DNA from 2 places in the Aureibacillus halotolerans genome. Region 2 is predicted to be linked to the other one. Evidence: a T-box and tRNA genes for the amino acid it is inferred to sense, from the RefSeq annotation. Region 2 holds a T-box; the other holds one or more tRNA genes.

Region 1 (15,293 bases), on a different contig from region 2:
AGAAGCAGCTACCATCGATGGCTGTAGTATTCTGGGACGATTTTTTCGAATCATTTTGCCACTGTCGGTTCCGGCGCTCATTACAGTCGCGATTTTAAGCTTTATGTGGACATGGAACGACTTCTTGAACCCGTTAATCTATTTGAATGATCAAGAGAATTTTACTCTCGCATTGGGCTTGCAAATGTTTAAGGGGCAATTAACGATGCTTTGGGGGCCGATGATGGCAGCGAGTACGATGGTCATTATGCCGCTTGTGATTGTGTTTTTCTTTGCCCAAAAATACTTTATTGAAGGCATTGCTACATCGGGAATTAAAGGATAAAAAAGGGGGATTTTCAAATGAGACATTCATGGAAAAAGCTGCTCGTTGCCGTGTTCGTACTGCTGCTCGTCGCTACAGGGTGTAGCAGCGGAACAAGTGGAGGCGATGGAGGAAGCGGAGATGGCAAGGTCAACTTACGTGTGCTAGTTTGGGGCAATGGACCCGCTGAGCTGAAGGGCGAGGAAGAAATTTATGCGCAATTTATGGAGGATCATCCTGAGATCAATGTGGATCTTGTCAGTGCCCCGTATGACAAGGTAATGGAAAAGTTTGTGTCGATGACAGCAGGTGGAGATCAACCTGATGTGATCTGGATGCAGCCGATCTACTTTGCTGAGTTTGCTGAAAAAGGCATGTTTATGGACCTCGGACCGATGCTTGAAGAGGAAGGGTTAACAGCTGACGATTGGTTGCCAAAAGCGTTTGAAATGGGCCAATACGATGATACGCAATATGCCTTGCCGCGTGATATTATTACCCACCACATTGTATACAATAAAGACATGTTTGATGCAGCTGGTGTAGAGTACCCTCAAGCTGATTGGACATGGGATGATTTGCTTGAAAAAGCACAGCAGCTTACGATTGAAGAAGGCGACCGCACGAGCCAGTACGGCTTCTCAAGCTATTATTGGAAGGAAGCTCTCTATCAGAATGGAACCGTTCCATTTAACCGAGATGGCACTGAGGTGTTGATTGATTCTCCAGAAGCGATCGAAGCGATTGAATGGGTGGCGGATCTTAGTCTAGAGCATGGTGTAGCACCAACACCAACCGAAAATCAAGGAATGGGGGACCTGTTCCTCGCCGGAAAGGCTGCGATGGCTTTTGCAGGCCCGTGGAATTGGAGAGCGTATGACGAAGAAGGAAAATTCGCTTGGGACATTCAAGAGGTGCCAGCAGGTCAAGCTGGCAACAAGTCGGAATTGCTAGGACTTCCTGTCTCTATTGGAGCAGATACAGAAAATCCTGAAGCGGCATGGACGCTGTTGAAGTGGCTCACTCATGGCGGCGGTCAAGACATACAATCTGACATTGTCGGCGCGTACCCAACCGTCCCGCGTGCTCAGGAGAATTTCTCTAACGGAACGTATGCCCCAGATAATGTGGAGGCTGTTCACATAGCGATGGAAGAAAACACAGTTTTGCCTCCATTGTTTGTAAAGCAGGCAGAGGTTGAAAATATGATTCAACCGGTGATGGACCAAATTATGGCTGGGAAAGTAACACCAGCGGAAGCATTGCCAGAGCTGGCAGACAAAATGCGAGCAGAACTGGGCATCGAATAAGGAACTTTGCGTGTAGGAGGGCTGACTGCGTCGGCCCTCTTTTAAACGGGTGCGAACCTGAAAAGAGCGCTAGAGGGGTATGCTATACTGGGGCAAATGAATCATTGCTGGATGATAGTTGGGGGAAAGTTATGGCGAAAAAAGTCACTATGCAGCAAATTGCAAATTACGTTGGCGTATCGAAGTATGTCGTCTCCCGTACACTTGGAGGGAAGGATGGTGTAAGCGGACCAACGAAGCAGAAGGTCCTGCAGGCAGCGTCTGTCCTAGGCTATTTTACTCAAAATCAAGCCCCTGGAATGGATGCCACGGTGCTGACGAGCACGAAGACAGCGAACAAGCTATCTGTTTTAATTCTGATGCCTACAACACGTTCGAGATCAAAGGAGCATTCCTTTTGGGGGCCAATGCTGGATGGGGTGAGCCAACGTCTTGAAGAGTTCGGCTATGGGTTTGTCATCATTACGGATCCCTATGTCGGGCAGTTGACCGATTCGTTTAACCGCGATGCGTTTTTCGGTGTGATTGGCATTGGGAGTATTCCCTCATCTATTTTGTTAGATGTCTATCGCGAGGACTATTGTTTGGTGCTCATCGATCATGAGGATCGGACCTACCCATGTGATACCGTGTTCAACAACAATTTCGAAGGCACGCTAAGGCTGACGAATCATTTGCTTGGGCTTGGGCACAGCGCGATTGAGTTTGTTGGAAATATAAACTATGCACCAAGCTTCTACGACCGATACCTCGGATACCGATCTGCTATGGAGGCACACGACTTAAAAGCAACGAGTACGACCGAATTAGCTGGGGGCGAGGATGAACACCAGAGCTTTGATCGGCAACTCAGCATTCCTATGCTTGTTGAGCGACGAAATGACGGCACTCTCCCAACAGCCTTTGTATGTGCAAATGATTCAATTGCGGAGCGTGTGCTGAGGGATTTAAAGCAGGTGAACATTACGGTTCCTGGTGATGTGTCTGTGACCGGCTTTGATAATATCGAAAAGTCCTATGAGTCTGACCCAACACTGACGACGGTCCAATCCTATACCGACGAGCTTGGAAAGCGAGCAGTGGACATGCTGATTCGTCGATACCAAAGCCCAGAATCGCCTTTCGAAAAGGTGGTGCTTCAAGGAAACCTCATGCTACGAGAATCGACGACGTTTGTGAAGTAGGACTTTGCGTTTCAGCAATGGGAGGCTTAGGTGAACCTTATTCAACAGGTACTTTGAAAGAATGAGTGAGCGATCAAATGTCTAAACAAGAGATAGATTGACTACGACCAAATGGTCTCGGTGTGCGACCCTCAATGGCAAGAAATAAGAGTGGTGCATTTCGAAGCTTTATGATCGTATTGTGGATGGGGCGAGCTCTCACATTCCTATTCAGATTGGCGCCCCTTTTTGCCTCGAGTTACACCGTTATAAAAGATGGACGACAGTTCCTCATAGACTTTTTTCAGTAGTAAGATGCGGAGCTGCAGGTTTGCTATGTTTGAATAATAGTTGACTATCGTGACTTTCGAAACATGCATGAAACATGCGCCTGATCAGCAATCTCCTCGACAGTAATCTATTTAATGCTGTGTTCAACGAATAAATTCAAAGCCAACTCTATTATATCAATTTTTTTGTTTATCTCTTCGTTTAAATCCATCCATCTCCATCACCTCAATAAAGCAAGTTTGCAATTTAAGATAAACTTAATTGTTCCAAGGTCGGAATTCTGATAATGTGAAAAATGAACTAAGAAAAGTTTTCAATGCATCATAATTTCTATTCAATTCCCTAAGCTGGAAAGGTGACGGGCCTATTTACACACGCTTATTTCACATCAACAAAATTATTTGAATTTTTAATCTTTTAAGATAGCCATTTTTACGGCTTGATTTCAATCCATACAGCTAGATCTCAAGAGGCTTCCTTTTAGCTAAGAACACTTTTCTGCCGTGTGCCACGCGCTATGCGGCTTACAAAGGACCGCTGGTGGTTAGGAGCCAACGTTTCTTTACGCGCTGCCTCCTGTCCAAAGGAATTGCTTAAAAAAATAATAAAACAAAAAAGGAGTCAACCATGTTCTCTCAATTTTCATTCATCAGAAAGACTTTTCTATTGTTTCTCACCATGACCCTTGTACTGACCGCTTATCGTCCGTCTCTAGCTGCAGAAGAAGAAATTTTTGAATATAGAGACAATGGTGATGGCACAATCACCATCACCGACTATGTTGGGACGGAAAGTGAAGTCACCATTCCTCATCAATTGGGTGGAAAGGACGTCACAAGTATTGGGGAAGATGCTTTTTCTTACAACGAACTGACAAGTGTGACCCTCCCAGATAGCGTCGTGAGTATTGAAAAGACAGCTTTCGCAGAGAACCAACTGACAAGTGTGACCCTCCCAGATAGCATCGTGAGTATTGGACAGGCAGCTTTCCAACGTAACCAACTGACAAGTGTGACCTTCCCAGACAGCATCAAGAGTATTGGAGAGGGATCTTTTCAAGGTAACCAATTGACAAGTGTGACTTTCCCGAATAGCGTCGAGCGTATTGGAAATTATGCTTTTACTAGCAATCAACTGACAAGCGTGACCCTCTCGGAAAGTGTCGAGGCTATTGGAGAGGCAGTTTTCGCCGGCAACCAGTTGACAAGTGTGATCATCCCGGATAGCGTCAAGAGTATTGGAAGTGCTTCTTTTATAAATAATCAACTGACAAGTGTGACCATTCCGAAAAGTGTTGAAACTATTGGAGAAGGTGCTTTTTCATCAAATCCATTATCAGAAGTTATTATACATGCGTTGAAGATTAAAATACATGAAAGAGCATTTTACCAATTAACAAATTTGGTTATTTATGGACATGAAGAATCTACAGTTAAAGCTTATGCAAAGCTTCATGGAATAACGTTTGGCGCGTTTGAAGATGCGTTTGATTCTATCACTATCGCGTATGCGCCTGGTGACGATGCAAACCATGTGACGCAGGACGTAGGTTTGCCAGAGCGAGTAAACGCCGAGGTTGTGATTTGGTCGAGCAGCAATGAGGAAGTGATTGCTTCTGACGGGACGGTTAACCGTCCGGATCATACGACAGGAAATATAGATGTAACGCTGACCGCAACGATTATGGAAGGGCCAGCGAAAGGGACAAGGACGTTTCTTTTGACCGTACTGCGAGAGGAGCCGACAGATGAAGAGACTTTGTCGGAAGCCTTGAACGCTCTGGCAATCGTCTATTCCGCGGGAGACGAAGCGAGCAGCGTGACGAGTGATGTTACGTTGGCCGAGCAGGGTTTACATGGGACAACGGTTGAGTGGGAAAGCAGTAACGAAGCATTGATTGCGTCCGATGGTACAGTAAGCCGCCCGCATTATACAGCGGAGAATGCGAAAGTAACGCTGACCGCAACGTTAACCAAAGGAGCGTTTGCGGCCAAGAAAACGTTTGAGTTAACGGTGGTTAGAGCGGTTCAGACGGAAGAAGAAGCATTTACGGAAGCCCTGAACGCCCTGGCAATCGGTTATGCCACGGGAGACGAAGCGAGCAGCGTGACGAGTGATGTTACGTTGGCCGAGCAGGGTTTACATGGGACAACGGTCAAGTGGGAAAGTAATAACGAAGCAGTAATTGCGTCTGATGGTAAGGTGACACGCCCGCATTATACAGCGGAAAATGCGAAGGTAACGCTGACCGCAACGTTAACCAAAGGAGCGTTTGCGGCCAAGAAAACGTTTGAGTTAACGGTGGTTAGAGCGGTTCAGACGGAAGAAGAAGCATTCACGGAAGCCATGAACGCCCTGGCAATCGGTTATGCCACGGGAGACGAAGCGGACAGCGTGACGAGTGATGTTACGTTGGTCGAGCAGGGTTTACATGGAACAACGGTCAAGTGGGAAAGTAATAACGAAGCAGCGATTGCGTCTGATGGTAAGGTGACGCGCCCGCATTATACAGCGGAAAATGCGAAGGTAACGCTGACCGCAACGTTAACCAAAGGAGCGTTTGCGGCCAAGAAGACGTTTGAGTTAACGGTGGTTAGAGCGGTTCAGACGGAAGAAGAAGCATTCACGGAAGCCCTGAACGCCCTGGCAATCGGTTATGCCACGGGAGACGAAGCGAGCAGCGTGACGAGTGATGTTACGTTGATTGAGCAGGGTTTACATGGAACAACGGTCAAGTGGGAAAGTAATAACGAAGCAGCGATTGCGTCTGATGGTAAGGTGACGCGCCCGCATTATACAGCGGAAAATGCGAAGGTAACGCTGACCGCAACGTTAACCAAAGGAGCGTTTGCGGCCAAGAAAACGTTTGAGTTAACGGTGGTTAGAGCGGTTCAGACGGAAGAAGAAGCATTCACGGAAGCCCTGAACGCCCTGGCAATCGGTTATGCCACGGGAGACGAAGCGGACAGCGTGACGAGTGATGTTACGTTGGTCGAGCAGGGCCTGCACGGGACAACGGTCAAGTGGGAAAGTAATAACGAAGCAGCGATTGCGTCTGATGGTAAGGTGACGCGCCCGCACTATACAGCTGAGAATGCGAAAGTAACGCTGACCGCAACGTTAACCAAAGGAGCGTTTGCGGCCAAGAAAACGTTTGAGTTAACGGTGGTTAGAGCGGTTCAGACGGAAGAAGAAGCATTCGCGGAAGCCTTGAACGCCCTGGCAATCGGTTATGTTCCTGGAGACTCAGCGGGTAGCGTGACGAAGGAAGTTACGTTGGTCAAGCAGGGCTTGCACGGGACAACCGTCAAGTGGGAAAGTAATAACGAAGCAGTGATTGCGTCTGATGGTACCGTAGATCGCCCGCACTATACAGCGGAGAATGCGAAAGTAACGTTGACCGCAACATTAACCAAAGAAGCGTTTGCGGCCAAGAAAACGTTTGCGTTAACAGTTTTGGCTGACTCAAGACCTAACCGTTCGTCGGAAGAAGAGGATGAGAAGGAGGACGACGAGAGAAAATCGCAAACAAATCAATGGTCTATTGATCTAAAGGTCAATGGGAAGGCAGATCGTGGGTTGGCAGAAATGAAACAAGTAAAGACGGATGATGGGCGTTTGTTGCTAGTGATCTCTTTGACAGATGAAGATAAATTAAAGAAACGCCTAGAAGCTTCCACGTCTCCCAAAATTGACTTGTCGACGGACAGTTGGTTGTGGGAAAACATGGATGGAGCGCCTTGGGATGATGTCGATGGGCTTCGTTTGGAAAGCTCGTATGCCTTGGCAGAATGGTTGGGGGAACACAAAGTGGATTTAGCTCTTGGAAACTCTCTAGGAGAGTTGGAATTAAACTACGCTGCATTCAACCTACGCATCGATTCTTTGCATGAAAAAGGATATGACCCAACGGATTTCATGTTAGGAATTCAATTGAGTCGAGCGTCGAGCGAGGACCGGCAGGCACTGCAATCCGCCCTCACCGCTTTGCCGGGCGAACGAATAGGTCCGCCGATAGAGGTGCTCGTAACGGCAACGGATGGCGAAAAAATCGAGACCATTCGTCCGTGGGATGGGTATTCGAAAATTTCAATCCATCAGGAGGACATTCACAGTATTAGTACGGCGGTAAGACTCAATGGAATGGATGATGTGGATGGCGTGCCGACCGTAACAGACGAGACGAAAAAACAGGCAGTTTTTCGCGCTCGCGAGCCCGGTATCTATGGACTGATCAGCTATTCACCTGTGTTTCGTGATGTCGAACAGCGTTGGAGTGAAGACGTGGTGGAGGACATGGCTGCCCGCCTCATTGTAGACGGTGTGACGGATATGAAGTTTGATCCGAAGCGTGACGTTACACGTGCGGAGGTGGCAGCGATGATCGCGCGGTCATTGGGGGTTATTGGAAGTTATTCTCAATTGAGTGAGGATGTTTGGTACCAAGAAGCTTTAGAAGCGGTGGGAGAAAAGTCGCTGATGGTGGGTGATCCAGACGGAAGTTTCCGTCCGAATGATACGCTGAGCCGCCAGGAAGCCGCCGTGATTCTAAATCGAGTGCAACGAATGATTGGTGAATCGTTGGAGCTTAGCGGCGCAGAAGTGGAGAATCACTTGTCCCGCTGGTCCGATCATGCCGAGATTGCTCCATGGGCTGAGGTTGCTTTAGCTGAAGTATACAAGCATGGCATTTTGTTGGGGGATACAACGGGTACAGTGCGTCCTAGAGATTCGGTCACAAGAGAAGAAATGACCGCTATTCTGCATAGAATGTTGGAGCGAGCAGGCTGGATCGGATCATTGTGAATGTGGAACTAATATTCTCGGCTCAGTCAGGGCGATGTATGGTGATATTGAAGGCGAGAACCCCCACTTCAAGCGTGTGAAGTAGGGGGTGAATCGTCTTTGGACAATGTATAGCAATTCAAACATTATTTTAGAGTAATTTACACTCAACCGCTCTTTCGACGTGGCTTGGTCGTGACCAGTGCTCTTTGCCCGTATGACGACTGAGCTTAATAATGCAAGCGTTTTTATCTGAGCCACTTTCCACCTGCGCTCTGACACTGAGCACAAGCACCGTGTCAGAGTGTGCTTTTTTAATGCGTTGAATGGTCATCATTTTTGCTTTTCATCGTCACGACAACTCCGACAATGCAGCCAACAATCACAGCGATACAAACAAGTAGTGCAAGTGTGGTCATTAAAAAACCCATACGCTCCCCTGCCTTCTAAACTTCATGGTTATCTCTAGTGTAGCGGATTTCAGGAGAGGCGACGGTGACAATTTACTGACAAATGCGAATGGGTGTTTAACGATTGCTAACCGATTCTAGGTGATTGGCCAATTGAACAATTAAGTCGCCCATACGTTGGCTTGCTGATTCTACAAAACTAGTTACGCCTTCCTCGTGCAAGGCTTCAGAGGTGACTTTGCCAACCGATCCAGCGACAACGTCCTGACGATTAAAGGCCTGCTGCAAGGCTTCATCGTTGTTCGCCTTTTTTGCATACGTGAACAAGTGGCGGACCTGTGTAGCACTTGTAAAGGCAACGGCATTTACACGGTGCTGGAGAACGTGGTCCAACAGTTCTGCCAATGTTTCCTCTGGAGGCATTTCATGGACGTACGGCTGTAGCGTAACGACGCTGCAACCGGTGTCTCGAATGTCGTTCACCCATTCTGGCTCATGGTCATAAAGCTGAACAGCAATGGTCTCGGTTCCTTTTAATGTAGGAAGCCATTGCTTCAAAAGCAAACGTATCGTGCCGTCTTCATCCGATATTGTACTGGATAGACCATTGTCTGCGAGATACGCCTGTGTTTTTCGTCCGCGAGAAGCGATGGATGCGGTATTCAATGCGGTGATCCAGTCGTCTTTTTTGTTCGCCTGCTCGGCCACATCCTGTATTTTTCGTGCCCCCATGCCGGTCGTCAGCATAAACCAGTCGGGCTCTGCCGCTAGAACCTTCTCTATATCTTGAAGGACGGCTTCTTCACGCAGAAACGAAGTGCCTTGAATCGGACAAACGACGGACTGGCCTTCGTTTTTTTCAATCATCGCTGTCAGTTCTTCACTTTTTCGTCCACCGGCAAGGGCGATGGTGCGTTGTTGTAATCCTTTTAACATGTTGGGTCACTGCCACGCTCGGTCGTGCGGCAGCTCCACCTCCTTTTCGTATGTTGCTCTTATTGATCGGGCAGCGCGTGAAGGGTGGCGAGCAGTTGCTCTTGCGCACGAACGTCTTTGTACAATGGATCTAACAGCTGTATGAGTTGCTCCCGTTTGTAGGCAGCCGACACATCTTTCGTTTTTAGAAGTTGGCGACAAGTTCGTAAAAAAGCCACATAAGCCTCGTCTTGTTGCGTAAATTGTGCGGCCCAAGCCGTCGTTAGCTGCTTCGCATAGGCTGGACTAGCTCCATTTGTAGAAAGCGCGAGCGTCAGGCTCCCTGCTTGTTCAAACGCAGGAATGGTGGCGTTGCCGAGGCTTGCATCAGAAGCTACATTAAGTAGCGTAGAGGGGTGAACAGCACGAGCGACCTCTTCGTTGACAGAATGTGGAGCCGCCGCAACGACGAAAAAACAGTTAAGCACATCCGAGGAATGGAAAGCTCTTTTCTGCCAGACAAGCGTCCCTTCCTCATGCAATGCCGCTAGTCCAGGCGTTACCTCCGGACTAACGACAGATAACTCAGGTTGGTGGGGAAGCAAGGCGCGCACCTTTCGTTCGGCAATGGACCCGCCCCCAATAACGGCAACACGTTTATTCTGTAAGTTGAGCATGACCGGAAAAGCGTTCAAAAGGAAAGTCTCTCCTGAACAATGCCTTCCTTTACACGGTCAATGAACACATCCATAAGTTCCGAATGTTTGCTCAAGTAAGTGGCAAGCTTGGCTTGATGCCCTTGGTGGTTTGCCATCTGTACAGCTTTCTCTAAATCATTCATCAGCAAGCCGGTAAAGACGAGGTAAGGAACGACGTACACCTTTGTTCCTCCCGCCAAAGCATTCTCAAACGCTTCCTGAAAAGTTGGTTTCTGAACGGCGAGATAGCAGGTTTCCACGTTAGGATGGCCTGAACGATGACGGTATGCTTCCACAATGGCTTCAAAATCCTCAGTTGCTGCATCGTCTCTGCTTCCTCTCCCAACGATTAAAATGGTATCTTCGGGAGAGGGTGGGGTACCGCAGGAAGCGACCTGTTTTTCAACAATGGCAGGCATCGTTTTGTGATCACCGATTGGTTGCCCGTAAGAAGCTCGTACATGGGGGTATTGCAGCAACACCCGATCTGCTTCAGTCGGGATATCCACCTTCGCATGCCCCGCGGAAAAGAGCAAAATTGGCATGATTAAAATGTCATGCACATTCTTCTTAATCATGAGGTCTAACGATTCTGGAATGGTCGGGCTTGTCAGCTCGAGGAATGACGTTATTTGCATAGGGACATCAAAGTGACTTTGAAGGGCGCGAATGTATTGTTTGGATTCTTGCTGTCCTGCTTCCGATCGTGTACCGTGACAGACGTACAAAATGCTTTTCAAAGGACCCCTCTTTCCTATGACGAAATTTTAATTCTTTTTGGGCATTTTACCATAGAATCCGCTAGGGAAGTGATGTTTTGTCAGCAGATTGACGTAGGTTTTTGGTTTTTTGGTAGAAAACAAATCATATTAATAATCAAAGACAACTTTCGCAGTGCAAAAATCACCTTCAATGTTAGCTAGCAAATCTTGAGTAGAAGTAAGGTGAGATAGATCGCTTGACTTAAAAGAAAACGCGTCGAGGTCTTATCGAGTCGATGCTGCACTTGTGCCCCTATAGGCGCAAAGAAAAGGATGAAATCACGATCACTTCGTCAAAATACTTCGCTTTCCGCGGGCACGGCTTCAGCTTCCTCAGAAAGCTAAAGCTTTCCTGCGGGATCTTCAGCTCGCGCTGTTCCCGCAGGAGTCTGCGTGTTTTGACTACGCTGATGTTTGTTTCTGCGTAAATTTTTTTATTTGTCCGGGTCTCGTATAACGAGTGAGGGTTTTGCAAAATAACAACTTTCTAGAAACAAATCAGATAGAATTCGCATGAAATCCATGGATGAGCATGCGGATTCCAAACGTGCTCAGCTTCCTTCTGTTCGATCACCTAGAAAAGGACAGACGGGCAGAATGTTTTAATAGCGGGTAGGGGTGTCAGTTTTTCAACGATCCTCAAGCCGCATTCTGAGCGATTGTTCGCTTCGCAGCTAGCGATGAAGCTAAAAGAACGATGGCATTCAGAATGATATATGTGGTCACTTTTTTCAGTTTTCTCACGTGGAGATCATCCGACGTCAAGTGATCTTTCATTCGAGAATTAACTCTTTCGACACTCGACCTTTGCTTGTACGTTTCGTTCCAATGACGCGTTCCACGGTGAGGTTGCGAAAACCGGCGGACATCTTGGTCTACATCGACCTTTTTCACCATTCCGTAATTGGATGGCGAACACCATGTAGTGCCGTGGGGACACTCTACATGGCCCGTGGCATGAGGACAGCGGAATTTCAAATGTGACCCGTCTGTCCCCCAATAGGTCATGTCATAGCCCATCGAACAGCGCGGCGTTCCAATGGACGAAAAACCAGATGGCGGTTCTTTCTCGTTCCTGAGATTCAATGGAATGATGGCTTGGGCGCCATGTGCTTTGACCACTTCGTAGTTTCTTTTTTGATCATATCCGGCATCTCCCGTGACATAGGTGAAAGAGACAGACTGTGCGGCTTTCTCGACGAGGCTCGGTCCGATCTCACCATCCGTTATATGGGCTGGTGTGACTTCAATGGCGACGGGTAGCTCGCTCGCTGTATCAACGGCTAAGTGAGCCTTGTATCCAAACCAAGTGAGTAGGTTTCCGAAGCTGTCACGTTTCGCTCCCCATGACGCTTCATCCTTCTGTTGGCAGCGTGATTTTGGTCGTTTTTTCTCATAGGCGTCAATCGCTGTGCTGTCAATGGCAATCGTGGTTCCATCAATGATGCCTTCATCCCAACAACGCTGAACTAAATCGTTAAAGAGTTGATCAAGAAGACCCTGATCTGTCAGCTGACGAAAGGTTCGGCTTAATGTTGAAATGGAAGGCGCTTTGTCTTCGAGAGAAAATCCACATCGGTAACGAAACGATATATCACTGTCCAATCTTCTGTGAAGGGCTGTAAAAGTGAAATACCCTTCAAGTGGTGCGATGAGGAGTGCTCGTAATATCGCTTCACGAGAATGCCCTTGAGCACCTTGGGGTGATTTGCTTTTCAACATGGCGGCATAAGGTCGAAGGTCAAGCTCTTTAAAAAAGATTGAAAAACGATCATTTGATTCCATCTCAAGCAACTCTTGCAAGGTAAATAGAGAATCTTGTAGAATATACAAAGAGGACTTCACTCCTTTGGAAAGATAGGTTTCGCTACTTATCTCTTTCTACAATTTGGGGTGAAGTCCTTTTCCTTTGTTTTAAAACCCTTGCGCCGCAAGGTTCAATAATTATGCAAAACCCTCGAGTAAGAAAGTGTGTTAAGACGTGTTGTTTACCAAACAAGATAAGGAAGTGCATCGTTTCTGCAAAGTTACATCACCTAGTGCAGTGTTGATGCAGCGGTGGACATATGTTTAGATAACTTACGCAGGACAAAAATCATCTACCCCTTAATCACCAAAAGAATCTTTTTTTAATTGTAATTAAAGCATAAATGCTGATCATTAAAAGCAGCCACTAGCGAGACCCCACAGAGCGCGCAAGCGATCGAGGAGGCGCAGCAGAAGCCCGCGGAAAGCGAGCGTATGGCAGCTTGCATAGAAAGCAACCCCAATATTGAATTTCAGATTTACCCAGCTATATCTAAGCGTGTCTCCAAAATGTAAGGCGCGAAAGTTGAGCAGTCAAAGATATCACTTTTATTAAAATTTCTTCTAAAAACGCTTGTTTTTTGTTGGCCTGCCTTATATAATGATATCTGGCGTTTGAAAAGAGGCCCGTTGGTCAAGCGGTTAAGACACCGCCCTTTCACGGCGGTAACACGGGTTCGAATCCCGTACGGGTCACCAATGATTTTTACAATGGAGGGGTAGCGAAGTGGCTAAACGCGGCGGACTGTAAATCCGCTCCCTCCGGGTTCGGCGGTTCGAATCCGCCCCCCTCCACCATTGTGATTGGGCTATAGCCAAGCGGTAAGGCAACGGACTTTGACTCCGTCACTCGTTGGTTCGAATCCAGCTAGCCCAGCCACGAGCCATTAGCTCAGTTGGTAGAGCATCTGACTTTTAATCAGAGGGTCGGAGGTTCGAATCCTCCATGGCTCATCTGACACACGACAACCCTTCATCATTGAGAAGGGTTGTTTTTCGTTTATCTCGAATAATTGAGTGGATAGAAGCGGTATGATGCAATTGCGGTTGGATCATATTTCTTCCGTACTTAATGAAGAAGGATGATGGAATAAAGGTCAAAGGGGACAATGATGACATATACATTTGAAATGATGACCCAAGAACAAGCTATGGATATCGCATATAAATGGCATTATGATGGAGATTATTCTTTTTATGATATGGAAGCCGATAAAGAAGATTTAGAGGAATTTGTGGACCCGAAAAAACGAGGGGACACTATGTATTCCGTTACTATGTATAATGAATTGGTCGGTTTTTTTAGCGTGTACAAGGGAGAAGATTCTACATTCGATATAGGCTTAGGAATGAGACCGGACTTAACCGGTAAAGGCGAAGGAGTAAAGTTTCTAAACGCAGGTATAGCATTTGTGAAAAGTGAATTTAAACCAAAAAAAATAACATTATCAGTTGCGACCTTTAATCAAAGAGCGATCAAACTTTATCGGAAAGTTGGATTTATAGAAACGACTACTTTTATGCAGGACACAAATGGAAGTACATTTGAATTTTTGAAAATGGAATACGAATGTTAACTTTTGGGCGTCCCATAAAGCTCTTGAGTGACAAACAGTAAAGGTGTGCATAGCAAAGGAACGCACGGAGCGGAAGCGATCCCGAGGAGAAAGAAAGCGAGCCAAAAACAAAAAATATATTGCCTTGAGAAACTTCTCAACTTCATTTGATTAACAAAAAAACACATTGCCCCAATTATTTCTCTGTCAACCTTTGGTATAATACAGTGGTGCGCTTCTAGACAGAATCCGCATTTCAGCGCACATCTGTTTTATGAAAAATTTTTATCAAAGAATGAAACCTTGCGGAGAGATCAATCGTATATAACGGATAGCCGCAGCGAGCGGAGGTAAATCATGGACTCAATAGTGAAGGAACGCATTCGCCAGGTGAAGAAAGGCGATCAAAATGCGTACGGCGATATTGTCGAGCTTTATAAGAATAAGGTGTACCATATATGTTATAGAGTGCTAGGGAATGCGCACGAAGCAGAGGATATGGCACAAGAGGCGTTTATTCGAGCGTATGTAAACATCCATACGTATGATACCTCGAAGAAGTTCTCCACGTGGCTCTATCGGATTGCGACGAATGTGTCCATTGATCGTATGCGGAAGAAAAAGCCGGACTTCTCTTTGGATGCGGAAGTGCACGGGACGGAAGGTCTCGATATGTATTCACAACTATCGTCTGAAGATCCGCTTGTGGAGGAGCAAGTGGAATCTTTGGAACTCCAGGGGTGGATACAAGAGGAAATTATGGGCCTCCCGTTGAAGTATCGTTCTGCCGTTGTATTAAAATACATTGAGGATTTGTCCTTGAAAGAAATCTCAGACATCCTTGACTTGCCAATCAATACAGTCAAAACGAGAATTCGCCGTGGTCGTGAGGCGCTAAGAAAACGACTTGGAAAAGCCTGATGAAAGGAGGAGCAAGCATGGGGTGCCCTACTCAAATTGTTGAAATGATGCACGATTATTTAGACGGTGAGCTTTCAGCTGAAAAGCAAAAAGAGCTTCATCAGCATTTAAAAGAATGCTCAACATGTCACCAGCATTATGTTGAGCTGAAGAAAACCGTTGCTATCATTCAAGCGACACCAAAAATGGAAGCACCTGATGGGTTTACAGCTTCTGTTCTCGGTCAGCTCCCAAAAGAGAAAAAAACAGTGGTTTACCGCCGATGGTTTACCGCTCACCCGATAGTGACAGCCGCAGCCATTTTCTTTCTATTATTTGTCGGAGGCATCTCTGCCGTCTGGACAGACCAAGATCAGCTACAAATGTCTTCACA
Region 2 (15,293 bases):
AACGTTTCATTTCATCATTCCTTTTGCTAAGACGTTGTTGTCATTAAAGTAAGTCTGAATATTCCTTTTCACTCTTTTCATCGAAACTTTCCATCGTCTCCACCCCAGCAAGGGCTTCAGCAATAAGGGTTTCTGTTTGCAGACCAGCCTCGTAAAAAGCCGTTGGTCCTCTCTTCGGACGAGTCTTTGGTGCTGAAGGAAGGAAAACCGTACAACAATCTTCATGAGGCTGGATGGAAATATCATATGTCTGAATCTGCCTCGCCACTTTTGTAATGTCGATTTTATCCGTTGTAATCAGCGGACGAAGAATCGGAAGGTCACAAACAGCGTCAATGGTATGCATGCTCTCTAACGTTTGACTGGCCACTTGTCCAAGACTTTCCCCTGTCACGATGGCAAGGGCATCATTGGCTTCCGCCAGTTGCCGAGTGATTCGGAGCATCATTCGGCGTGTCACCGTCATGGCAATGAATCCGGGCACCTCTTTTCGAATCGTTTCCTGTATAGCGGTAAAAGGCACGATATGTAGACGAACTGGACCGAACGCAGACAGACGTTGCGCAAGAGAAATCACTTTTTGTTTGGCGCGCTCACTTGTATATGGGGGACTGTGAAAATGCACCGCCTCCAGTGTTAATCCTCTTCTCATGCCTAGATATCCGGCCACGGGAGAATCTATTCCTCCTGAAAGCATAAGCATCGCCCGACCTGAGATGCCAACAGGCAATCCCCCGACGCCTTTAATATCCCCTGAAAAAACATAGGTTGCATTGTGTCTAATCTCAACTTTAAGCTCGATGTCAGGGGTATGCACGTCTACACTGGCGTTGGCACAGTGTTGCAGCAAATAGCTCCCTACGATTCCATTCATTACTTGTGAGTCTGGCTGGAAGGTTTTGTCCGGTCGCCTCACCGTAACTTTGAAGCGTGTTGGTTGGCCAGCCGTCTGCTCGTTAAACACGCTCAACGCCGTCTCGCAAATCTTTTCAACCTCTGATGGCGCTTTGGCCGCAGCACTCATTGAAGAAATTCCAAAAACCGACTGGAGCACTGTCAGGACTTCTTTATGGTTTGCTTCATTTAAACGGACAAACATTCGATCGCGCGCAATGTCTAAAGTTGGATGCCCGGACAAAGGGGCAAGCTTCGAGACAATTTGATCTTTCAGTTTTTGAATAAAGTGATGGCGATTTTTTCCCTTTAACGCCAGTTCACCGTAACGAATTAATATATGGTCATAGATGTTCATGAAGGTTTCATCACTTTCTGTAGGGAGTGTAATGCTTGTTGGAAAACAGTTGCTGCTCTTTCTAAATCTTTCTGTTTCGTCTCACAGCTTAAAGAAAAACGAATGGCGCTGCCTGCAACTATTTCAGAGTGACCACATTCAAGGAGTACTCTGCTTGGCGCATACGTGCGCGTGGAACATGCAGATTGAGTCGATGCAAAAATACCTTGTCTGCTAAGGGCGTGTATGAGAATCTCTGCCTTAAGCCCCGGGACCGCGATATTGACAATCGTTGGAATCGCATCAGGTGGTGACAATACACGAACTCCCTTCATTGATGCAAGCAAGTCTCTAAATTGCTGTGAGATGGTCCCCAAGTGTACCCACTCGGTTTCGTACCTTTCAGCGGCTAGCCTAAACGCCTTTGCAAGGGCGACGGCACCGGGGACACTGACGGTCCCTGCCCGGCGTCCTCCCTCTTGCGTACCGCCAATTTGAATGGGGCTTAAAGCGGTGCCTTTCCTAACAAACAGGACACCTGATCCTTTCATGCCGTGGAATTTATGGCTAGAGAGAGTTAAGAGATCGATCGGTAGTTGACGAAGAGCTAACGGAAGCTTTGCTGCTCCTTGGACATGATCGACATGAAATGCCGCAAGCGGATGTGTTGCTAAAAGACTTGCGACCTCCTGTACGGGTTGAATGCTTCCTAGTTCATTATTGACATGCATAATACTGACAAGAATCGTATCGTCACGCAACGCGTCTTTGACCTGTTCCGCCGTAACAACACCTCTTTGATTTGGCGTCAGCCATGTCACTTCAAAACCTTCTTGCTCAAGATGCTCAATCGGTTTTTGAACAGAAGGATGTTCCAGTTTCGTAGTAATAATATGCTTGCCTCTATGCTGCATCGCTCGTGCACGACCAAAGATGGCCATATGATTGCCTTCCGTCCCTCCTGAAGTAAACACAAGCTCTTCTTCGTCCGCATGAAGGAGGGAAGCGAGCTGCTGTCGTGCCCGCGAAAGTAGCTTTTCGGCCTCTAACGCTTCTGAATGGATGGACGCAGGATTGGCAAAAAAACGGAGCGATGTTTTTGAAAATGCGTCGACAACCTCTTGAAAAGGTTTCGTCGTCGCGCTGTTATCTAAATAAATCACTTGGTCATTTCCTACTTTCTTCACGCGTAATAGCAATGACAATATCGTATCACATCAAATTCGACAACAAAAGAATGCAGCTGTTGACCTGTTTTGTTAGGGCAAACAATTGCGAAATGAGTGATTGACTAAAAACAACAAGATCATACGGAGCTTAGATATAAGTGGCTAAACTTGCAATCCATTGTTGTAGTTGCTTTTTATACAAGCTGCCATACGCCGCTTTCACCCTAAAGGGTACAAGTGCATCATCGACTCAAAAAGACTTCGTCGTGATTTCTTTGCCGCCGGGCGAACTGCTAAGCCTCCTCGGCACTTCGTGCGCTGTGGGGTCACGCTAGTGGCTGCTTTTGATTTGTTAACGATTCTTACATTCTCAGACATGGCTTATAAAATATTTTTAAAGAAATTTACTCAAACCCAACTAATTTTAAGTATTGAAGGATTCTTGGCTTTAATTATGAAGCTTCATATCTTTTGGAGGTTTAAGATAGTGAACGCTGGTATCTTCAGTTTACTAAACAAGGCTGGTGTTTTTCTCTATTAGCTTTATCATGCGTTTGGTGGTTACCTCAGAAGCAGATAAGTATTCATGTTGCTGAAATGCCCCATGTACTTCGTTGTATGCATTACGTGGGATGCCTGCGCTGTATTTGTTTTTTGTACGCATCGCTTAACTCTAATTCAATCTGTTCCATTTATACGCAAGGTTCACTTGGGATTCCTGACTCTCTCATCCAACAGATCGAAAAGAATTTGCAAAAACAGAAAAATCCACCTCTATATGAAACACTTCGCTTCATTTTCTTGTTTACTAAAGCAGCACGATTCAACTCTCTTTTCCATTTTCTCAGTAATATGAAACTGGGATAAAATAAAAACAATTTACAAAGAAACAAACATCAGCGTAGTCAAAATACGTAGACTCCTGCGGGAACAGCTCGAGCTGAAGATCCCGCAGGAAAGCTTGCTTTCCGAGGAAGCTGAAGCCGTGCCCGCGGAACGCGAAGTATTTTGACGAAGCCGTCGTGATTTCTTTGCTCTCTAAAGGGCACAAGCGTAACATCGATTCGAAAGTACCTCTTCGTGTTTTCTTTAAACGCTGAAGTCCATAATTGCAACATTTCCTCTAAAGTACGTCTCGTCGTATTTTCTTTCTGATATTCACTCACACTAAAAAGCTACAAAAGGAGATGCTCCTCTTGCAGCTTTGTATTACATGGATTCGCGATACTCTAGAACTTCTTCCATCTTCTTCAACGCACCAGGTTCGACCGCCTCAACAGCTGCGGCTGCCTGTTCAAGTGCAAGCTCATAATTGCACTTACGAAAGCTTTCTTCAGCCGTCTTTAATTGTGAGCCCAGCTGTGGGTGACGATTGCGATACTTGTTCCCATACTGAATCAGCTGCTCAACTAAAAAGGCTTGATCCACCATTTCAACACTTGCCTCATACAACTGGTCTACACTTTTTTGCGCTGCTTCGACACTCTCGTTCACCTTCGTCATATGCAACGGGGATTCTTTTAGAGCGTCTTCGACGACACCCAAGTCTTGCTCTGCTTTTTCAAACCCATTGATATAGGAGGAGGGCACCCCTGGTACATTGCTTTTATGAACGAGTCTACGGACATCAACAAGCTTCTTCTTCATACCTTGCAATGCTTCAATCGCTGCATGCTCATCAGAGCGCAAGGTTTGGTAGTTTTCAAATCTTTGTTTTTGCAACGCTTTTATACGCTCTTTTTCCTTCTGCAGTTCTACAAGTTCTTCCTTTAACGCACTCGGTGCCTCAACATGAGTCTCCATTGCCGAAACGAGCTGCTGAAAACGTTTTTGGAGCGCACGAATGTCCTTCTCCATTTTTGAGTGCTCTTGTAACTCACTCTCATCCAATGTATAGCTTGCTTGCAACAAATGCACTTCGTCCTTCAGCTTCGTCTCTTCCATCTCAAGAGAAACTAATGTAGGCTCAAGCTTTTCAACCTCTTGCATTGTGAAATGCCTTGCATAGACTTCTTTTTCTAAAGCTTCATAAAAAGAATCAATGGTTTTCTTCATTGTTGAAGCAAGTTCTTCTGCCTGCTCAACCTCTCCGCGATCCAACAGCGCCCTACCTGCCTCTAAATCGTTGGTGAGTTTTGTAATTGATTCTTCAGGCTGCAAATGGTCAAGATAATAGGATTGATCCTCCATATCCTGACAACCCGCTTTAAGATCATCAATCGTATCTGGCAGTCTATGCATGAACTCCTGGCGTAACTCGGGTAAAGTTTCTGTTACGGAAGTTACATTATGTAAACGACTTTCGATGGACAACAGAACATCTCTTGCCTCAAAATAATTGCCATCGTTTGTTTTTTTATGGAAATCTAAAAAGGACTCATCAATCTCTTCTAGTTGTTGCTCCAATATCGTAACAGCTGAACCTAGTTTCGTCCGGGAAACGAGTACTGTTTTTTTAAGCGCTTGATGAGAGGCTTTTAGCTCTTCAATTTCTTCGCGATTTTTCTCTTCACTGCCAACGAGCTCCTGGCATTCTGCTAGCATAAATTGAATTTTTTCTTCATTGGCCTGCAAGGTCTGACGAATATCATATAAAAGATGACCCGCTTTTCGGAATTGATATTTGTCAGCTGCTTCTTCTGCGTCGAACATCTTTTCTTCAAGTTTTGGAAGCTCCTCAGTGACGATCGCATCCCATGTATCGCGCCAGCCGTAGAATTTCTTCTCCGTTTCTCCTGTAAGCTTTAATTGTTTCACTTTCGCGAGTTCTGCTGGAACATTTCCGTTCAGCAGAAGGTTTTTTTTCTCTTCAAACTGCTCCACCTGCTTGTAAATCGACCGCTTACGAAACATCGAGATGATAAACAAGATTGTAACAGCGACCAGCGTAAGAATAATCCAATGCAATAACGACATTCTAAGGCCTCCCCGATCAACACCATTTCTCTCACTTTAAGACGAGTGTTAACAGAATATAAATTGTATACGTTCAAAATAGTTTTCATTCATTTTCATAGATAATGGACGGTAAATGACTAGAAATAGAATAGAATCTTCATTATCCCATATCATATCATTCTTTTACGCCCTCTACCTTACTATTTTGTAGAAAAAAAACAGAAATGCACACTCCATATGTTTTTCGGGGGAGAAAACAAGAGAAATGGCGTCCTACGCGTGACCTGAAATCCGCTTACACGAACCTTCAAGCATGTTGCTTCACTGCAAGCGTCATTTGATCAATCCATCCACAAACCTGCTGTTGGTGCATGACATGGAAATAGGGCTCATGAGGAAATACATACAGCACGTTTGTTAAATAGTGCTTTTGTAAATAAGGTGTCATCAACATCGTCTTCAACTGCATGATCGTATAGGCTACCGGAAACGACACCAAATGTTTTTGGCGAATCCCCTGTTCAAAAAGCGAAGAAAATGCATATTTCTCCTTTGCTAAATAGGTCGAAGCCACTTCTTTTGCCAGCATTGAATCAAGGGTTAATTCGCGATAAATAAACCGTGCCGTTTCTGCATGGGAACGTTGGTGTTCTAATAATGAGACGATGACTTCTTTTATGGCGGCTGGCGCATAGGTTCGATCAACCTCATTCATGGCTTTTCCAAGCACATCCATATACCCCTCAAAATAGTCAATTGCCAGTTCTTCTAAAAGACCATCTTTATTCTTAAAATAATAGGAGATTAGCGCAGGATTGACGTCCGCTTTTTGCGCGATTGCTCGTACCGAAGTGCCTCCATACCCTTTCGCATTAAACAGTAACACTGCTGCATCAAGCATCTTTTTCTTTGTTGACGTACTCATTTCTGCTCCTCCTCTATTTGTGCACACTTTAAATCTCTATGAAGGAACAGTTCTCTAAGTTCTCTTCAACACCTGTTCAATTCGCTCGACGTTTTCTGCAAGATCTGCGAGAATGAATGGGGAAATACTCGTATCATGTTGAATGGAGGTCACAAACGATGTTCACCGGTTCATCATATTCAGAGGATCGTCAAAAAAACGAGGCGCTTGTTCTCAAGCAGCTACAAGCGTTGATCGAAGATGAGGATGATCAAATCGCCAATCTGGCAAATGCCAGCGCGTTGTTAAATCAATACCTAGAAAACATCAATTGGGTTGGTTTTTATTTAGTTAAAGGGGAAACGCTTGTGCTCGGCCCTTTTCAAGGTCTTCCGGCCTGTGTGCGCATTTCTATAGGGAAAGGCGTTTGCGGAACTGCCGTGGAGTTGGATGAAACAAAGCTTGTCACAGATGTTTCTGCATTTCCAGGTCATATCGCCTGTGATCCAGCATCAAAGTCAGAAATCGTCGTTCCCATTCATGCAGACGGCAAAGTCATTGGCTGCCTTGATATTGATGCTCCTGAACTTCAGCGCTTTACAACTGAGGATCAGGTATTTCTTGAGCAGTTCGTTCGTGTTCTTGAAGCGTCTTTGAAGGCGTAACGTATTGACTTTATAACCAAATCAACGTATACTTGCGTTTGCATGTGTAAAATAAAGCAGAGTGGACGCCTTGTTTATTCGTATGTTGTTCCTCATTTGAGGTGCATCGTGTAACCTTAGCTGCTGAGGCGAGGATGCAGGAAATAACATAGAGAACATGCGTGTGTGCCATGGCAAGCTTTTATTTTATGCAAAATAAAAGCGAAGGAGGAGTCATTATATGGCTCGTTATACAGGACCAAGTTGGAAACAAGCACGTCGTGTCGGTATTTCATTAACAGGAACAGGGAAAGAATTAGAAAAACGCCCTTTCCCACCAGGTCAACACGGTGCAAATCAGCGTAGAAAAGTATCTGAATATGGATTGCAATTGCGCGAGAAGCAAAAATTGCGTTTTATGTTTGGAATTAATGAACGTCAATTCCATCGTACATTTAATGATGCAAGCAAAATGAAAGGGATTCAGGGTGAAAATTTCATGGCCCTTCTAGAATCTCGCCTTGACAACCTCGTGTATCGCCTCGGTTTGGCGCGTACTCGTCGTCAAGCTCGTCAGCTTGTTAACCACGGTCACATTGAAGTCGATGGCGGACGAGTAGATATCCCTTCTTACCGCGTCGTTGCAGGACAAACAATCGCCGTTCGTGAAAAATCACGTAACCTTGCGATTGTCCAAGAAGCTGTTGAAGTGAGCAATTTCGTTCCAGAATTCCTTACATTCAATGCAGAAGCTCTTTCAGGAACGTACAACCGTCTTCCTGAGCGTGCTGAACTACCAGCAGAAATCAACGAACAACTTATCGTAGAGTTCTACTCTCGTTAATAGTTGCTTCAATAAAAAACCCCAGAAACGCTTTAATTGCAGCGTCTCTGGGGTTTTTTTGATTGTAACGAGCGTATGGCTGCGCTCTCATACAAGCAACTCTAACTCTAATTGAAGGTTTACCAAGTCTTATCATTACATGTGAAGTAACCCTTTAATAACTTCTCTCCACCACCCATTACCCCTTCAACCCTGTAAAGCTAACCCCTTTGACTATCTGCTTTTCAAATAGCAAAAAGGCAATGATGACAGGCAGTGATGCAACGGCATTTACGGTCATCGGGAGCACATAACTCTGTGAATAATTCGAGTTAAATGTCGGGATACCTACTGGCAACGTATAAAGGTTTTCGGTGACAATGGACAAGAAGGGCCATAAAAAATTGTTCCAAGATCCTATGAATGTGAAGATGCCGATCGCCGCAAGCGCTGGTTTGGCGAGCGGTAAAACAATGCTCCAGTACAGCCTGCCATAAGAGCAGCCATCGATTTGCGCACTTTCAATGACTTCGTCGGGCACCCCATCAAAAAAGCTTTTTAAGATAATGACCCCCATTGGAGATGCAATCATCGGCAAAATTAAGCCCGTATATGTGTCCAAGAGCTCTAAGTTTTTTACAATCTCAAACAAAGGGATAATCGTCGCTTCCCCTGGCACCATCATTCCCGCAAGGAAAAACACATAGATAAATTTTCGATAACCAAACTTCATTTTGGAAATGGCAAATGCAGCGAGCGACGTAATAATCAGCGTCAAAATGGTGGTGACGACACCGACATACAAGCTGTTCCACAACCAAAGCAGTACTTTGCTTTCAAATAAGATCTCGTGGTAATTGACCCAAGTATACGGGGGCAAAAACCAATCCAGTGGAAGACTAGCCGTCGTCGCCTGCGGTTTCAAAGAAACAAAAAGCATCCAGATGATTGGAAACACGAACATAATCGCTGCGACGATCGCAGCTGTCATCTTTACACTTTTTAATGGATCGCGATTTTTTTGTAGCAAGGAGGCATGTTTAGTAGGAGCTGACGTCGATGAGTGTGCAGTTGTTGTTTTTCTCATATCATGCTTCCCTCCTTCCCTCTTCCACGAATTTGAGCAATGGAAAGCAGCAACAATAAGAAGAACAACGCATACGACATGGCCGATGCATACCCGAGATCAAAGCGTACAAAACCTATCTCATAAATATATTGGATCAGTGGCCGAGTGGCCGTTCCCGGACCTCCATCTGTAATTAAGAGAATTTGAGCAAACACCTTAAAGGAGGCAAGTACTTGAAGCAACAACACGACTCGCGCAATCGGAACGAGCTGTGGCAGTGTAATTTTGAAAAACATTTGTGTCCTCGTTGCACCGTCAATTTCTGCTGCTTCGTATAGCTGATCCGGGATGTCCTGCAAAGCTGTGAGAAACAGAATCAAGTTAAAGCCTACTGTCCACCACAGTGTGACCGCAACGATGCTCAACCAAGCAAGCGTTGGATTGTTCAGCCAAAAAGGCTCTGCATCCGTCCCAAACATTTGGATGGCGTTGTTCACAAAGCCTGTATAGGGTTGCAGCATAAAAATCGCAAGGTAGGAGATGACAGACACAGACAGGATGCTTGGAATAAAAAACGCTCCACGAAAAATGGATTGCAATGTAGTTTGTATATTGGCGAGTAGTGCCAACCCTAACGCGAGCAAAATCATTGTTGGCGTCGACAGGATAACAAACAACATCGTATTCCCTAAAGAACTCCAAAAGTCCGGATCTTCAAGGAGGCGGGCATAATGATCAAAACCTCTAAAGCCTTTCTTTTCAATCAATGTCCAATCAAACAAGCTCATTTGCAATCCTTTTGCGATTGGATAAACTGTAAAAACAAGATAAACAAGCAAAAATGGCAATAAAAACGGTAACGGCTTTAGCCAATTAAGGGATCTTTTTTGCTTCATCGATTGTTCACCACCAATTTGATATTTTTGATGAAACCAATTGCTGTGAGACAAGCCGATTTACGGTACAAGCACCTCTAGTTCATCAATCATGATGTCAATAGCCTCTTCCGGAGACGCATTGTTTGTCCAGATGAGATCAAGATTACGCTGCATAATCGTCTGTGCTGCTCCTGCATAAATGGTCTTACTAGGAAACACAACATTTTGGGCTACTTCTGCATAAGACGATCGATAGGGTTGCTCAAGATACGCATCTTCTTGCAATATCGATGTCTTCGCTGGAATATGTCCTGCTTTCGCCCATTCGGCCCCTTGATCAAGAACAAATGCCATAAACTCCATTCCGGCACGCTTTCGTTCTGGAGACATATCAGGATCTGCCGGCATGACAATCGTATGTGAGCCCCCAAAGTCCCCAGGTTGTTCAAACAGCTGCGGCAATGGCAGCGGGATAAACTCAAGCCCTTCCGTTTGCTCCCAAATTCCTGTTGCCCATACCCCTGTCAGCATTGAAACGGCTTTTCCAGACTGAAAGCTTTGATAAAAATCTCCTAGGTTTGGTGGGATTAGCTCATGCTCATGATAAAGACTCTTCAAATACGTTGCCGCCTTAATCGCAATTTCTCTATCCATCGTTATTTCTGTTTCTGTCAGATCATCAGATAACATTGGCGTCCCACCCATTTGGAAATAGACCGCCCACCACCAACGGTACGGGTCGACACCTGTCGAAGACATGGCAATTGGGAACTTTTGAGGAAGCGCTTTCTTTGCTTTCGTAAAAAAATCTATAAATCCTTCTGGAGTCTCTTCCATTGCCACATTGCCATTTTCATCTAGCAGACCTGCTTCCGTCACCAGCTCCTTGTTCAAATATAAAATAAACGGGTGTGTATCAATCGGTATTGCATAGTGATTTCCATCAAGAACAATCGACTCTTCCACGTTTTGTGTAATACCGCCCCATTTGAAACCGATTTCATTTGCAAGGTCATCAAGAGGTGCGGCAAGACCTTGATAATAAAGCTCTGGGACACGTGCGGCATGGGAGACAGCTAAATCCGGTCCTTTACCTGCTGCTACGCTAGTGACAAGCTTTGTGTAGTAATCTGCCCAAGCAATGGTCGGACTTTCTACAAAGACGTCGTTTTGACTTTCGTTATAGGCATCCACAATCGACAGCATGTACTCCTGATCTCCACCGGAGAACAAGTTCCAAAACACAAGCTTCATTCGCCCATCTTCCGTTTGCCCAGTTTGCTGCGAGCATCCACAAAGGAGAAACATTAGACAAAAAGCCATTATAAAAAAGCTGTTTCGCATGCTCTCACCCTTTCTTATTAAAATATTCTTAATAAGTGTAGAGCATGTTTGATAACATAATCAATATTGAATACTCTGGCTTTTTGTGCTTTTCAAAGGAATAAGCAATTTTCAGAATGCAAAACCCTTCGGAGCCAATGGGTCCAACGCAAATAAAAAAACACCGTGCGAAACAATAATTTGCTCCGCATGATGCTCTCATTTTAGCCATTACACACATTCAATCAAGACGTATTTCTTCTTCCCTCGTCGGACAATCACAAATGTGCCATCCAGTTTATCATCATCACTTAGCTGCAGCTGCACATCTGTTTTCTTCTCGCCATTAATGGAAATCGCACCATTTTGAATATCCTCACGCGCCTGGCGTTTTGAAGGAGAGACTCCACATTCAACAAGCATATCGACAAGCGGCAATTCCTGCTTCGTCCATGACGCAGAAGGAACATCTTTAAAACCTTGACGAATTTCATCACCGGATAAGTCACTTAGTGATCCTCCGCCAAACAATGCTTTTGAAATATGAATCGCTTGCTGGAGCGCTTTTTCGCCATGAATCATGTTTGTCATTTCTTCAGCCAAGCTACGTTGCGCTTTTCGTTCCTCTGGTGCTTTTTCCATCTCGGTTTGTAACGCTTTAATGTCTTCAAGCGAAATAAACGTAAAGCTTTTCAGAAATTTAATGACATCTCGATCATCTGTGTTCAACCAAAACTGATAAAACTCATAAGGTGTTGTTTTCTCTCCATCCAACCATACTGCTCCGCCTGCCGTTTTCCCAAACTTAGAGCCATCACTTTTCGTAATCAAAGGCATTGTGACACCGTGGACATCCGACTTCCCTAATGTTCGACGAATAAGCTCAATCCCCGCTGTTATGTTGCCCCACTGATCACTTCCGCCAATTTGTAGCTTGCAATTGTAGGTTTTGTACAAATTCATAAAATCATAGGACTGTAAAATCATGTAACTAAATTCTGTGTAAGACAAGCCTTTTTCTAATCTCGAATCCACGGAGTCTTTGGCAAGCATATAGTTAATGCTGAAATGCTTCCCGATATCTCTCAGAAATGGAATGACCTCTAATTCACCAAGCCACTCGTAATTGTTTGCCATGACAGCTGGATGAGCATCATCGTTAAAATCGATAATGGTCCCAATTTGATCCTTAATTTTATCCGCCCATTGCTGAACAGTCTCCGCAGGGTTCAGGGACCGTTCCTCAGATCTTCCGCTCGGGTCACCAATAAGTCCCGTGCCTCCTCCTACGAGGGCAACAGGTCGATGGCCCGCATTTTGAAACCTACGCAACGTTAACAGTGGCAAAAGATGACCGATATGCAGGCTATCTGCTGTCGCATCAAACCCGCAATACAATGAAAGCGATTCTTCTTCAAGTTGTTTTGTTAGTACGTCCACATCAGTGGATTGGTGGATTAACCCTCTCGCCTCTAAATCCTTCACTAATTCACTCATTTGACTCATCCTTTAGCTCGTGTATTTAGGGCGTGTCTTAAAACACGCTCAGAGGCATCTGTCACCGCCTTTTTGTTCCCACCTGCGTTCCTTTTCCTTGACGCACGCCCGGTACGCCTGCGGACAAGCGCCTTGGTTGGAACTAAAATTCGGCAACATTTGCTCACTTCTGAGTTCTAAGACACACCATAGAAAAATGCACAACGTAAAAAAGCCCTCTTCTTCAGCCAAGGACGATGACATTGCACCGCGGTACCACCTTGTTTGAAGACAAACGCTTCCTCTCTTCCCTGTAACGAAGGGTCCCGCTTTTTACTCATGCTTAAACAGCGTTCGCAAAAAGAGCATCCGAGAATGTAATTCACTAATTGCAGCGGGTCGATTTTCACCAGCCATCGACTCTCTAATTTTTCCGCATGACAAAAGCTACTGTTTCCCATCATCGCTATAACGTATATGTGATAGGAATAGTTTTAGCATATGACGTTTTGTTTGTCAATAAATGCTTTATTCGTGGGACGCAAAGAAGGACGAGAGTTGTCTATTTTTGCCTTTTCACTCTATAGACTTCAATGGTTTTATGCTATAATAGTGCTGATTTAGAAAGGAGGGTGAGAATGGCTGATCAATGGCGCCAATTCAAGGAATGGCTCTCGAATATTCTTAAGAACGTAAAGACACAACGAATCCTTGCAAGCACTCGAATTACATACAAAGTTGGCTGGAACTTACTGTTGCTCTTTTTCATGACCTGCATTGTTGTCTTTGCTTTCGCTGGGGGCGTCGGTGCAGGGTATTTCGCTGCTCTCGTAAAAGATGAACCAATTCGCGACTATGAAAGCATGAAAACAGACCTTTATAATTACAATGAAACGACACAGCTTTACTTTGCGAATAACGATTATCTCGGAAAACTCAGCTCGGATTTGTATCGTGAAGAGGTTGATCTAGAGGACGTATCCCCATTTGTTGTCGATGCAATCATTGCTACGGAGGATCAGCTTTTCCATGAACATCACGGAGTTGTTCCAAAAGCAGTCATGCGAGCAGTTTATCAGGAGCTAACAAACGCTGACAATCGCTCAGGTGGTAGCACACTCACACAGCAAATTATTAAAAATCAAATTCTGACGAACGAGGTGTCGTTCGACCGCAAGGCAAAAGAAATCTTGCTTGCCATGCGTCTTGAGAGATACTTTAAAAAGGAAGATATTATTGAAGCGTATTTAAACATCGTTCCATTCGGCAGAGACGCCGCAGGACGTAATATTGCTGGCGTACAAACGGCCGCACGAGGCATCTTCGGAATTGACGCCTCCGAACTAAACCTTGCCCAATCTGCTTATATTGCTGGTTTGCCACAGAGTCCATCAAGGTTTACGCCTTTTACGAACTTTGGGGAAGTAAAACCAGATTTGTCACCAAGCATAGATAAAATGCACCTTGTTCTCAGTCGGATGTTTGAAACGAACATCATTGATGAGCAAGCTTATGAAGACGCATTGGCCTACGATGTAACAGCAGATTTCACATCACCAGGATCGCTTCCGAATCAAGAATACCCGTGGCTCACTGTGGAAATTGAGAAAAGGGCGAAAGTAATTCTTTTAGAACAGCTCGCTGCAGAAGATGGTGTATCCAAGGAAACCTTACAGGCAGATAATGAATTGTTTAACTCGTATTATGATGAAGCGCAAACAGCTCTTCACAAAAATGGCTATACGATTCATACAACGATTCAGAAGGATATGTACGACCGGATGCAGGACGTGAAAAATCAATTTACCCTCTATGGATCAGAAAAACCAGAAACCATCATTGACCCAGATACAGGAGAAGAAATTACAGAAATGGAGCCTGTAGAAACAGGTGCTATGCTAATTGAAAACAGCACCGGGCGGATTTTAAGCTTTGTGGCAGGACGAGATCATGAGAGACAAGCGCAAAATCATGCGACTAGTGCGCTCCGTTCAAACGGGTCAACGATGAAGCCATTGCTCGTCTATGCACCAGCGCTTGAGTTAGGTGTTGCTCAGCCTGGCACACTCATTGCAGATGTGAAATACAGCATACGAGCAGGTAGCGACATTTGGAGTCCTAGTAATTACGGTGGTGGTTATCATGGGCTCACTTCCGCACGTCGAGCACTCGCCAGCTCTTACAATATTCCTGCCGCCAAGCTATATGTCGATATGCTAAAAAGTGGACACCAACCAACCACTTATCTTGAAAAGATGGGTGTCACTTCCCTTGTACCTGGGGACAAATCGAACTATTCGATGGCTTTAGGTGCTTTAACAAAAGGCATAACCGTCGAAGAAAATGTCAATGCCTTTTCCACCTTTGGCAATCAAGGCAAATTTACCGATGCGTATCTCATCGAGAAAATTGTTTCCAAAGACAATGAAACTGTATATGAGCATGAAACAACAACTGTTGATGTTTTCTCACCGCAGACGAATTTTATGATGCTCTCAATGCTTGAAGATGTCATTTCAGGCGGTACGGCCGTTAGCTTGCCAGGCTTTTTAAACTTCCAGTCCGAATGGGCCGGAAAAACAGGGACCTCACAAAATTACAACGACGCATGGTTTGTTGCGACAAATCCAAAGGTCACATTTGGCGTTTGGATGGGCTATGATACGCCAAAGCCATTGGAAGTTTCCTATCAAGGTTACTCTTATGGGTCAAGAAACATAAAGCTCTGGGCTGAACTAATGAACGTTGCTTATGACGTAAATCCTGAGCTTGTGACTGGTGGCTCTTTTGAAAGACCGGATGGTGTTGTACAGCTCACCTTTTGTGGCATTTCAGGCAAGCTTCCATCTGAGCTTTGCCAACAAGCGGGTTTAGTCAC

The links. A T-box is a leader RNA that pairs with one kind of tRNA and senses whether it is charged. The one in region 2 lies ahead of tyrS (tyrosine--tRNA ligase), so its partner is inferred to be a tRNA-Tyr.
Region 1: it encodes a tRNA-Tyr, which carries the amino acid that the T-box ahead of tyrS (tyrosine--tRNA ligase) is inferred to sense. The anticodon was not compared.

What each region holds. Positions count from the first base shown of each region.
Region 1 covers NZ_SNYJ01000005.1:23,679-38,971, forward strand. Annotated here, with positions in the region: gene EV213_RS07425 (carbohydrate ABC transporter permease) at 1-325, shown strand, start outside; gene EV213_RS07430 (ABC transporter substrate-binding protein) at 343-1,614, shown strand; gene EV213_RS07435 (substrate-binding domain-containing protein) at 1,746-2,798, shown strand; gene EV213_RS07440 (immunoglobulin-like domain-containing protein) at 3,696-7,874, shown strand; gene EV213_RS07445 (uroporphyrinogen-III synthase) at 8,381-9,199, opposite strand; gene EV213_RS07450 (NAD(P)-dependent oxidoreductase) at 9,259-9,873, opposite strand; gene EV213_RS07455 (sirohydrochlorin chelatase) at 9,870-10,616, opposite strand; gene EV213_RS07460 (transposase) at 11,277-12,470, opposite strand; tRNA gene EV213_RS07465 (tRNA-Glu) at 13,068-13,142, shown strand; tRNA gene EV213_RS07470 (tRNA-Tyr) at 13,157-13,241, shown strand; tRNA gene EV213_RS07475 (tRNA-Gln) at 13,249-13,323, shown strand; tRNA gene EV213_RS07480 (tRNA-Lys) at 13,325-13,397, shown strand; gene EV213_RS07485 (GNAT family N-acetyltransferase) at 13,556-14,020, shown strand; gene sigW (RNA polymerase sigma factor SigW) at 14,357-14,920, shown strand; gene EV213_RS07495 (anti-sigma factor family protein) at 14,938-15,293, shown strand, end outside.
Region 2 covers NZ_SNYJ01000008.1:40,086-55,378, reverse strand. Annotated here, with positions in the region: gene EV213_RS10770 (amidohydrolase) at 1-10, opposite strand, end outside; gene thiI (tRNA uracil 4-sulfurtransferase ThiI) at 44-1,252, opposite strand; gene EV213_RS10760 (cysteine desulfurase family protein) at 1,249-2,436, opposite strand; gene ezrA (septation ring formation regulator EzrA) at 3,610-5,316, opposite strand; gene refZ (forespore capture DNA-binding protein RefZ) at 5,606-6,223, opposite strand; gene EV213_RS10745 (GAF domain-containing protein) at 6,382-6,867, shown strand; gene rpsD (30S ribosomal protein S4) at 7,088-7,690, shown strand; gene EV213_RS10735 (carbohydrate ABC transporter permease) at 7,869-8,756, opposite strand; gene EV213_RS10730 (carbohydrate ABC transporter permease) at 8,753-9,634, opposite strand; gene EV213_RS10725 (extracellular solute-binding protein) at 9,695-10,870, opposite strand; gene tyrS (tyrosine--tRNA ligase) at 11,171-12,436, opposite strand; T-box leader at 12,663-12,888, opposite strand; gene EV213_RS10715 (transglycosylase domain-containing protein) at 13,054-15,293, shown strand, end outside.